Regions from separate parts of the Mesorhizobium monacense genome, predicted to be linked through region 2. Evidence: riboswitches for the same ligand, from Rfam matches in the RefSeq annotation. Region 2 holds a riboswitch; the other holds the start of a gene.
The links. Region 2 has a riboswitch for cobalamin ahead of AC1RUK_RS25940 (aromatic ring-hydroxylating oxygenase subunit alpha). Riboswitches for the same ligand answer to the same signal wherever they lie in the genome.

Region 1: it holds a riboswitch for cobalamin, as region 2 does, so the genes downstream of both, AC1RUK_RS07415 (DUF1636 family protein) here and AC1RUK_RS25940 (aromatic ring-hydroxylating oxygenase subunit alpha) in region 2, are expected to answer to the same signal.

The regions. Positions count from the first base shown of each region.
Region 1 is NZ_CM165567.1:1,604,167-1,609,286, reverse strand. It holds gene AC1RUK_RS07425 (NADH-quinone oxidoreductase subunit A) at 1-203, opposite strand, end outside; gene AC1RUK_RS07420 (winged helix-turn-helix domain-containing protein) at 538-1,737, shown strand; cobalamin riboswitch at 1,767-1,972, shown strand; gene AC1RUK_RS07415 (DUF1636 family protein) at 2,012-2,440, shown strand; gene cobW (cobalamin biosynthesis protein CobW) at 2,443-3,495, shown strand; gene cobN (cobaltochelatase subunit CobN) at 3,513-5,120, shown strand, end outside.
Region 2 is NZ_CM165567.1:5,429,576-5,434,695, reverse strand. It holds gene AC1RUK_RS25960 (ABC transporter ATP-binding protein) at 1-263, shown strand, start outside; gene AC1RUK_RS25955 (DUF680 domain-containing protein) at 344-583, opposite strand; gene AC1RUK_RS25950 (DUF680 domain-containing protein) at 656-862, opposite strand; gene AC1RUK_RS25945 (DUF680 domain-containing protein) at 934-1,140, opposite strand; cobalamin riboswitch at 1,658-1,860, shown strand; gene AC1RUK_RS25940 (aromatic ring-hydroxylating oxygenase subunit alpha) at 1,976-3,223, shown strand; gene AC1RUK_RS25935 (FAD-binding oxidoreductase) at 3,244-4,344, shown strand; gene AC1RUK_RS25930 (ferredoxin reductase) at 4,357-5,103, opposite strand; gene AC1RUK_RS25925 (molybdopterin-dependent oxidoreductase) at 5,100-5,120, opposite strand, start outside.

The sequences.
Region 1 (5,120 bases), 3.1 Mb from region 2:
ATCGACACCAGGTAGAAGCGGATGTCGAACTTCATGCGGGCATCGTCGAAGGAGTTGAAGCCGCATTCATAGGCGGAGAGCTTTTCCGGATCGGGATTGCGGTAGGCCACCAGGAACGGCGCAATGATCAGCGCCAGGCCGACGACCAGCGCCACGCCGATGAAGAGGACTATGGGCAGGTACGAACTCAAAAGTGCGTTCATGCTGCGGCTTTCCGTTGGCGGTCAATCCACTTTGATTACAGCAACCAACCTTAATGCGGAAGCGTGACAGATTAACCGCTGAACCGTTTTAGGTGGCCTATGCTGCAACGCGGCGAGGGTTAGCGCAGCGCTTTCGGCGAAGCAAGTCAAACCTTGTTCAAAACGCGGTGCTGGACGGCATATCCCGGAAAACTGGTCCGATCCGCTCTTGTTTGATTTCCTTCACTTTTTACTCCACTTTTCTCTCCTGACACATATCCCGCCAAAACCCTGCTAGCATGACCAGGAATCATCGGTTTTTGCTTGGCTTGAACAGCATCAGGGCGACGTCTGCATGAAGGAAAAGATCTCGCTCGGCATGGCCCGGCGCGTCGCGCTCGCAGCACAGGGATTTACCGACCCGAGACCGGGCGGAACACCCGACCGCCGCCATCTGGCCCGCGTGCTCAGCCGTACCGGCCTGCTGCAGATCGATTCCGTCAGCGCGGTGGTGCGCGCCCACTATATGCCGCTCTATTCACGCCTTGGTTCCTACCCGCTCGCCTTGCTCGACAATGCCGCCGTGACGCGCAAGCGCACGGTGTTCGAATATTGGGCGCACGAGGCCTCGTTCCTGCCGGTCGAGACATATCCGCTGATGCGCTGGCGCATGCAGCGCGCCGAGCGCGGCGACGAAATGTATCTGGGGCTGGCCAAATGGGGCCGCGAACACGCCGCCTATATCGAGGAGATCTACCGCGAAGTCGTCGATCGCGGCCCGATCGCCGCTTCCGCGCTGGAAGGCCAGAAGGGGTCGGGCGGCTGGTGGGGCTGGAGCCACGCCAAACACGCCTTCGAATGGCTGTTCTGGGCCGGCCGCATCACCACGGCGTCGCGTCGCGGCTTCGAGCGGTTTTACGACCTGCCCGAACGCGCCTTGCCGCAGGCGGTCCTCGACCTGCCGGTGCCGGCGGCCGAGGACGCACACCGCGAATTGCTGCGCATGTCGGCGCGCGCCCATGGCGTCGCAACCGCCGGCGACCTGCGCGACTACTTTCGCCTGTCGCCAGCCGATATGAAGGGGCGGCTGGAGGAACTGGTCGAAACGGGCGAGCTGCTGCCGATGCGGGTCGAGGGTTGGGACAAGCCGGCTTACCTGCACAAGGACGCCCGTTTGCCGCGCCGCATCGAGGCCCGCGCCCTGCTGGCTCCCTTCGACCCTGTCGTCTTCGAGCGGGCGCGTGCGGAGAGGCTGTTCGACTTCCGCTACCGCATCGAGATCTACACGCCCGCCGAAAAACGCCAGTACGGCTATTACGTGCTGCCGTTCCTGCTCGGCGACACGATTGTCGCGCGCGTCGACCTCAAGGCCGACCGCCCGGCCAGCGTCCTGCGCGTCCATGCTGCTTACGCCGAGGCCGGCGCACCACCCGAAACCGCCGCTCAGCTCTTCGAGGAATTGAAGCAGATGCAGGGCTGGCTCGGGCTTGAGCGCATCGAGGTGACGCCCGCGGGCGACCTCGGTCCGGCGCTTGTCGACATCGCCGTGTCGTAGACGCGCGTTGACACAACTATCCCTACAAGCCTAAATCCGCTGCAGACGGTCTCCTCTCGGCAAAGGGAGGAGCCAAGAGGGAATGCGGTGCGGGACAAAAATCCCAAATCCGCGGCTGTCCCCGCAACTGTAAGCGACGAGCCTGAGCCGAAAACCACTGGGATGTTCCCGGGAAGGCGGCTACCCAAGGCGATGACCCGCGAGCCAGGAGACCTGCCGTCTGAGACATAAAGAATCCGATCGCCTGGCGGGTTTTCCGGGCAAGGAGCCTGATTTGGAGCGCGACAGCAGTTTTTCGGCTGAGACAGCGGACATATTGTCCGGCGGGGACGATTCCCTCGCCGGCGTCACAATCATTGTCTGCGCCTCCTGTCGTGACGAGACCGGCTCGGACGCCCATCCCCGCGCCGGCGCGCTGCTCGCCGAAGACACGCGCCGCGCCGCTTCGGGCGAAGACCTCCATATCCGGACCGTCGAATGCCTCGGCAATTGCAAGCGCCGCCTCAGCGCCGCGATCCTGCGCGACGGCTGCTGGAGCTACGTCTTCGGCGACCTGACCACCACCAGCGGCGCCGACCTCGTCGCTGGCGCAAAGCTCTTCGCCACCTCGACCGACGGCCTCATCCCCTGGCGCGGCCGCCCCGATTCCTTGAAGCGCGGCCTTGTTGCCCGCATCCCTCCCCTTGATCTGCTGAAGGACTGACCATGACCGCTCCAGATTCGTCCGCCAACCTCTCCCGCGTCCCCTGCACCGTCGTCACCGGCTTCCTCGGCGCCGGCAAGACGACGCTGATCCGCCATCTGCTGGAAAACGCCAAGGGCAAGCGGCTGGCCATCATCGTCAACGAGTTCGGCGACATCGGCATCGACGGCGAGATTTTGAAAGGCTGCGGCATCGACACGTGCCCGGAGGAGAACATCGTCGAACTGGCCAATGGCTGCATCTGCTGCACCGTCGCCGACGATTTCGTCCCGGCGCTGGACCAGATCCTGTCGCGCACGCCGAAGGTCGACCACATCCTGATCGAAACCTCGGGCCTGGCCTTGCCGAAGCCGCTCGTCCAGGCCTTCCAGTGGCCGAGCGTCAAAAGCCGTGTCACCGTCGACGGCGTCATTGCCGTGGTCGACGGGCCGGCCCTGGCCGAAGGCCGCGTCGCCAACGACATGGACGCCCTTCAGGCGCAGCGCGCCCAGGACGAGACGCTCGATCACGACGACCCGGTCGAGGAAGTGTTCGAGGATCAGGTCGCCTGTGCCGACCTGATCATCCTGTCGAAGAGCGATCTGATGGACGCCGCCGGTTCGGCCCGCGCCAATGCCCTCATCGGCGAGCACCTTTCGCGCGCGGTCAAGATCGTGCCGACCTCGCAGGGCAAGGTCGATCCCTCCGTACTGCTCGGCCTCGGTCTCGCCGTCGAAGACGACATCGAGAACCGCAAGTCCCATCATGACGGCGCATTCGACCACGAGCATGACGACTTCGACACGTTCATTGTCGACATTCCCTCGATCGCCAATCCGGATGAGCTGGCGAAACGCGTCGCCACCGCCGCCGAGGAAGAGAACGTGCTGCGCGTCAAAGGCTTCGTCGAGGTCGGTGGCAAGCCGATGCGGCTGCTGCTTCAGGCCGTCGGACCGCGCGTCAACCACTATTACGACCGCGCCTGGACGGCGCAAGATGACCGCCGCTCGCGCCTCGTCGTCATCGGCTTGAAGGGGCTGAACCGCCCGGCCATCGAGCGTATCCTCGCCGGCTGAGGCAAATCCGAACCGCGATGCACATCCTCACCACAACATCCGCCTCGCTCGACGACCTCGCCGAGCCTGTCGATCTCCGGCAGACGCCGGCGGATATCGTGGCACTGTCCTTTACCGACAGCGATCTCTCCGGACTGGCGGCGGCATGGAAGGCGGACGCGGAGCGCCTGCCGTCGATGCGGCTCGCCGCACTTCGCGATTTGCGCCATCCGATGTCCGTCGATCTCTGGATCGACAGCGTGGCACGACATGCCAGGGTCATCCTCGTCCGCATCCTCGGTGGCTACGACTGGTGGCGCTACGGCTGCGACCAGCTCGCCGCAATCGCGCGCGAACGCGGCATCAAACTGGCGCTGCTGCCCGGCGAGAGCCACGACGAGGATTTTCGCCTGATCGAAGGCTCGACGCTGCCCCGCGAGGAGCTCGATGCGTTGCTCGGCTATTTCCGCGAAGGCGGGCCGGAGAATATGAGCGCGCTGATGCAGAGGCTGGCGCGGTTGGCGGGATCGGATGCGGCAGTCGCCGAGCCGGTCGCGGTGCCCAAGGCGGGATTTTACGAGCCTGGACGAGGCGTCGTGGAGAAGCCGGGCCTTTCGAATGTCCGCGCCGCCGTCATCCCCATCCTGTTTTACCGCTCGATGCTGCTTGCCGCCGACGTAGCGCCGATCGACGCGCTCGTCGAGGCACTCAGAGCGCGCGGCATGGCACCCGTGCCCATCTTCGTGTCGAGCCTCAAGGACCGTGCCTCGCTCGCCTTTGTCGAGACGGCACTGGCGGCGCTCAACCCCGCCGCCATCGTCACCGCGACCGCCTTCGCCTCCGGCGCCGAACCCGGTATCGAAACCCTGTTCGACCGCGCTGGCGTGCCAGTCTTCCAGGTCATCGTCGCCACGACGCGCCGCGATGTCTGGGAAAAGAACCAGCGCGGCCTAACGCCGGCCGACCTCGCCATGCATGTCGTGCTGCCCGAACTCGACGGCCGCATCCTTGCCGGCGCCATTTCCTTCAAGGGTGAAAGCGAAACCGATCCGGCACTGGCCTTCCGCGCCTTCGCCAACCGGCCGGAAGGTGATCGCGTGGCGCAGGTGGCGAGCCGCATCGAAGCCTTCATCCGCCTGCAGCGCGCGCCGCGCGCGACGCGCAAGCTCGCCATCCTGATCCCGGACTATCCCAGCGCCCCTGGCCGCACCGGCTATGCCGTCGGCCTCGACGTGCCCTCCAGCGTGCTCGCCATGCTGCACGACCTCAGGGAACAGGGCTACGCCGTTGAAGGGATTCCGCAATCGCCGCGCGAGTTGCTGGAGGTGCTGGAAAAGGGAGGCCATGGCCTTTCCTTGGAGGATTACCTCGCCCTTTCGGCGGAGCTGCCCGAAACGGCGCGCGATGCGATTGAGGCGGCGTGGGGCAAGGCTAAAGACGAAGCGCACGTCAATGCGCCCCCCTCTGTCCTGGGCTCGACAGAATGCAAACCTTCGCAGCCGATAGGCGAAAAGCACTTCCCCTTCCGCGCCGCGACCTTCGGCAACATCACCGTAGCACTCGCCCCCGACCGCGGCCGGTCAACCGATCGCCGCGCCGACTACCATGACCCGACGCTCCCCCCGCGCCATGCCCTGATCGCCTTT
Region 2 (5,120 bases):
GACCGGAGGATCTGGTGATTGCTACCGGCGCGGACTATCTGTTCGAGGGAACCGTGGACTATGTCGAGCAGCTCGGCGAGGTCCAGCTCGTCTATGTCGATATCGGCCGGGCCGACCTGCCGCTGGTGACGAAGATGCCGGGCAATGTCGAGGTCAAGCGCGGGACGACGCTGCGGCTGAGCGCGGACGCCGGCGACCTGCATATCTTCGACGCGGACGGCCACTCCTTCTCGCTCCACGCGCCGGAAGTGAAGGCGGCCTGAAGACAGGCCATCTGGCATTGCATAAAAACAAGAGCGGCGGGCCTAGCCCGCCGCTCTTGTTTTGCTAACGACCTCGGCGGTTAGTTGTTGCCGAAGAGGTTGCGGTCGCTGCCCTGAGGGGCGGACTTCTGCACGTCGCCCGACGAGTTCAGCAGCTTGTAGACCGGCGAGCCGGTATTACGCACAGACGAGGTCTGCGTAGTGTCGATGTTGGCGGTCGTCTGCTTGTTGACGGCACTCGCACCAACGCTGTCGTTGCGGGCATAGGCGCTGCCGCCGGCGATCAGAAGCGCGGCGGCAGTAAGGACAATCTTGTTCATTTTGGGTGCTCCTGGATTTTCAGTTCCCGGAGCGGCGGGCTTGACCGCCGCTCTGCGTCTTGGGATCGGCTGTTAGTTGTTGCCGAACAGGTTGCGGTCGCTGCCCTGGTCGACAGGCTTCTCGGTGGCCGGTTCCGACTTCTTGATCGAAGCGGTGTACGAGCTGTCCACTGCAGCAACCGGCTGGTCGGCGCCATTGGAGCCATAGTTGTCGCTGCCTGCGAAAGCGCTGCCGGAGATGGCCAGAACGGCGGCGGTGGCAAGGATGAACTTTTTCATGTCAAATACTCCTGAATTTTGGTGTCCCGGGCGGCAGGCCCTGCCTGCCGCCTTCTTAGCCGGGCACAGGCTTAGTTTTTGCCAAAGAGGTTGCGGTCGCTGCCCTGAACGACGGGCTGGTTGTCGGCATGAGCCGGCTTCTGGATCGAAGCGGTGTGCGAACTGTCGACCGCGGCGGCAGGCTGGTTCGCACCGTTGGAACCATAGTTGTCGCTACCAGCGAAGGCGCTGCCGGAAATGGCCAGAAGGGCGGCGGCAGTGAGAACAATCTTTTTCATTTTTAAATACTCCAGTATTTCTATTTCAGTTTTTCCGTCCGTCTAGCGGCGTGTCTTGGGAAGGAATTCGCGTCGTTCGGACAGCCCCGATGTGGGAAAGCCAAGTGGCGGTTTCCAATCACGAAGTTGTTCCGCGTGGACCATGACTCTGCATCTTGAAATTGTACCAGAGCCTACTACCACCGAACCTTTTATCAACTTTATCAATTGGTTATCAAAAAGCCGCCTATGCATCACCAACTGTGTCGGAGTGCCAGCGTTCACACCGTCCTGCACGCACCGTCAACAGAAACGAACCGTTCGGTTCGATTTTAGAATCCGCTAATAGTCACTTTTCGATACTGTTAACCATTTAGACGTCGGCAAAAGGCTGATCGGCGAGCGATTCGTGACGGGCACCAAGTGCGGCAGAAGCGAAAATCGGCGTCCCTGGAGTTTGGCTGCGGTAATCACCATCCGTGTCGCGACACATGGATGCGATGTCGTTTTCATACCGCCGGCAATCCGGCCGTCATGGTTAGATCAATTCATCTCAGGTGCCGCCTCGTCGCCGACGAAGCGGAGAATTGGGAAGCCGGTCAAAACCCGGCGCTGCCCCCGCAACGGTGGTGGAGTTCAAGTCGCAACGGGAGACCACTGGGCAATCCGCCTGGGAAGGTGTCGCGACCGTCCGCAAGGACACTCCAGAGCCCGGAAACCAGCCGGAGATTTCTAGACTCGACTGATCGCGGTGGGCGGTCAAGAGGTGGATGGTGCATGTCCGGTCTGCCGCCGGATTGCCGCCGATCTTTCCTCCATCACCACCAGTTCAGTCCTTAAAAGATAAGGACAGGACATGGATGCGCGCAACGACATGCTGAGGCTGCTGCACAGCCGCAAGCAGGGCTACTCGTTGGAACAGCCCTTTTATACCGACGCCGATTTCTTCAAGCTCGACATGGAGCTGATCTGGTATCGCGACTGGCTGTTCATCGGCCATGATTGCGAACTGCCGAAGCCCGGCAGCTTCATCACCGCCCAGATCGGCGACTATCCGGTCGTGCTGGTGCGCGACCAGCAAGGCAAGATCAACGCCTTCCACAATTCCTGCCGCCATCGCGGAAGCCGCGTCTGCAACTTCGAGAAGGGCACTGCGGCAAAGCTGGTCTGCCCCTATCACCAGTGGACCTACGAACTCGACGGCCGGCTGTTGTTCGCCCGGCAGATGGCCGATGGTTTCGACAAGAGCCAGTTCAGCCTGAAGCCGGTCGCTTGCGAAAGCGTCGGCGGCTACATCTTCATCTGCCTGGCAAAAGAGGCGGCCGACTTCGCGCCGATGCGGGCGATGATCGAGCCTTACCTCCTGCCGCACCGGTTGCGCGAGGCAAAGGTCGCCTTCGAATCGACTATCGTCGAGAAGGGCAACTGGAAGCTCGTCTGGGAGAACAACCGTGAGTGCTACCACTGCGCCGGCAATCATCCCGAACTGTGCAAGACTTTTCCGGAAGCACCGACGGTGACCGGCATGCAAGGTGCCGACAGTGACCCGGAAATGCTGGCGCACTGGGCGAAATGCGAGGCGGCGGGCCTGCCGAGCAAGTTCCGCATCGACCCGGCCGGACAATATCGCGCCACCCGCGCGCCGCTGCTGCGCGATGCCGTCAGCTACACGATGAACGGCAAGCGCGCGGTGACAAAGAACCTGTCCGATACGGTCTCGGCCGATCGGATCGGCACCCTGATGCACTATCACTACCCAACGACATGGAACCACATTCTCATCGACCACGCGGTGACCTTCCGCGTGCTGCCGATCAGCGCCACGGAAACCGCGGTGACGACGAAGTGGCTGGTGCACAAGGATGCGGTCGAGGGCGTCGATTACAACCTCGAAGACCTCACCCATGTCTGGACCGAGACCAACGACCAGGACCGCCGCATCGTCGAGGAAAACGCCTTCGGCATCCTGTCGCCGGCCTACGAACCCGGCCCCTATTCGGAACTGCATGAAGGCGGCGTCATCCAGTTCGTCGAATGGTACGCGTCCTTCATCGGCCCGCGCCTTGCCGAAGGCGGCCGGCCGGCGTTGCGCAGTGTCGCCTGAGGGGTGAGGGGATGAATGCGATGACCGATCTCGGCCTCTACCGCCACCTCGACGAGATGGCGCCCTGGAACGACAGGCTGCAGGTGCTGGAGGTGATCGGCGTCGCCGACGAGGCGCCCGACGTCAAGACCTTCACCTTCCGCTCCGACAACCAGACCTGGTTCCGCTACAAGCCGGGCCAGTTCGTGACGCTGGAGCTGCCGACCGCCGACGGTCCGCTGATGCGCACCTACACGCTGTCGTCGTCGCCGTCGCGGCCCTTCTCGATCGCGGTGACGGTCAAGGCACAGGCCGGCAGCATCGGCACGCGCTGGATGTTCGATCATCTGAAGCCCGGCACCCACGTAAAGGCCTACGGGCCGGTGGGCGACTTCTCGCTGCACAGCCATCCTGCGGCGAAGTATCTGCTTATCTCGGCCGGCTCCGGCGTCACGCCGATGATGTCGATGCTGCGCTGGCTGAACGACTGCGCGCCATGGACCGATGTCGGCTTCGTCAACTGCGCGCGCCGGCCGGAAGAGATCATCTTCCGCAAGGAGCTGGAATTGCTGGGCAGCCGAATGCCCGGCCTGTCGCTCGGCTTCATGATCGAGGAACGGTCGAGTCGTGAAGGTTGGTTCGGCCATATGGGCCGCATCGACGCCATCCGGCTGCCGCTCTTGGCGCCCGATTTCCGCGAGCGCGAAATCTTCTGCTGCGGCCCGGATCCGTTCATGCGCGCGGTGCGCGGCATGCTTGAAGCCTCGGGCTTCGACATGGCCAGATACCACCAGGAAAGCTTTGCCGCTCCCGCGATCGAGGAAATACCCGCGCCGTTTGCCGTACCAGTGGACGGCAGCACGGGAGAGCCTGCCGAGGCCGCGACCCCGATCCGCTTCGCGCTTTCGGATGTCGACGCCGAATGCGTCGCCGGGCAGACCGTGCTGCAGACGGCGCGTGCTTCCGGGCTCAGGATCCCCGCGGCCTGCGAATTCGGCCTGTGCGGAACCTGCAAGGTGAAGAAGGTCTCGGGCGACGTCGAGATGAGCCACAATGGCGGCATCCTCGACCACGAGATCGACGACGGCTTTATCCTTGCCTGCTGCTCTAAGCCGCTGTCGGCGCTCGAAATCGAAGCCTGAAAGGCAGGCGGCTCACACCCCGTAGCGCTCGGTGCGGATAAGGCCGGCCGGGACATCGGCATCGATCAAAGCCTGGGCGGCGGCCGACACGAAGGCGTTCGAGCCGCAGACGAAGGCAAGCCTCGGCGGCTCGGGCAGTCGCGTCAGGGATTGCATCATCATCTGGGCGTCGATCCGCCGCGAATAGTCCTCGGGCCGCCGTGCGGCCTCGCGCGTCAGTGCCAGCACCAGCTCGAAGCCGTCGCGGCGGTCGTCGAGGCCGATCAGCTCATCGCGAAAAATCACCTCGTCCCAGATCCGCGCCGAAAACACCAGCGCGCCCGGCACGGAGGATTTCCGCGCCGTCCGGTGGCGCACCATCGCCATCAGCGGCACCACGCCGGAGCCACCTCCGACCAGGATGATCGGCCCGCCGTCGCTGTCGGACCAGATGAAATGGCCGCCGAGCGGACCGCGCAATTCGATCTCGTCACCGACAGCCGCGACCTCGTGGAAGAAGGGCGAGACCTCGCCCTCCTCAAGCCTTTCGATCGCCAGCTCGATCGTCCCGCCGCTCTCCGGCGCAGAAGCAATGGAATAGGAGCGCCGCGCCTGGTAGCCGTCCGGCGCCGTCAGCCGGACATCGACATGCTGCCCGGCCTGGTGGACGAAGGGCCGCGACAGCCGGAAGAAAAAACTGGTGACGCGCGGCGTGCGCTTTTCGATGCGAGTGATCTTCGCCGTCTGCCAGGGCGATTGCGCCGCCGAAGCCTCGCTCATAGGTCGTCCGTATAGCG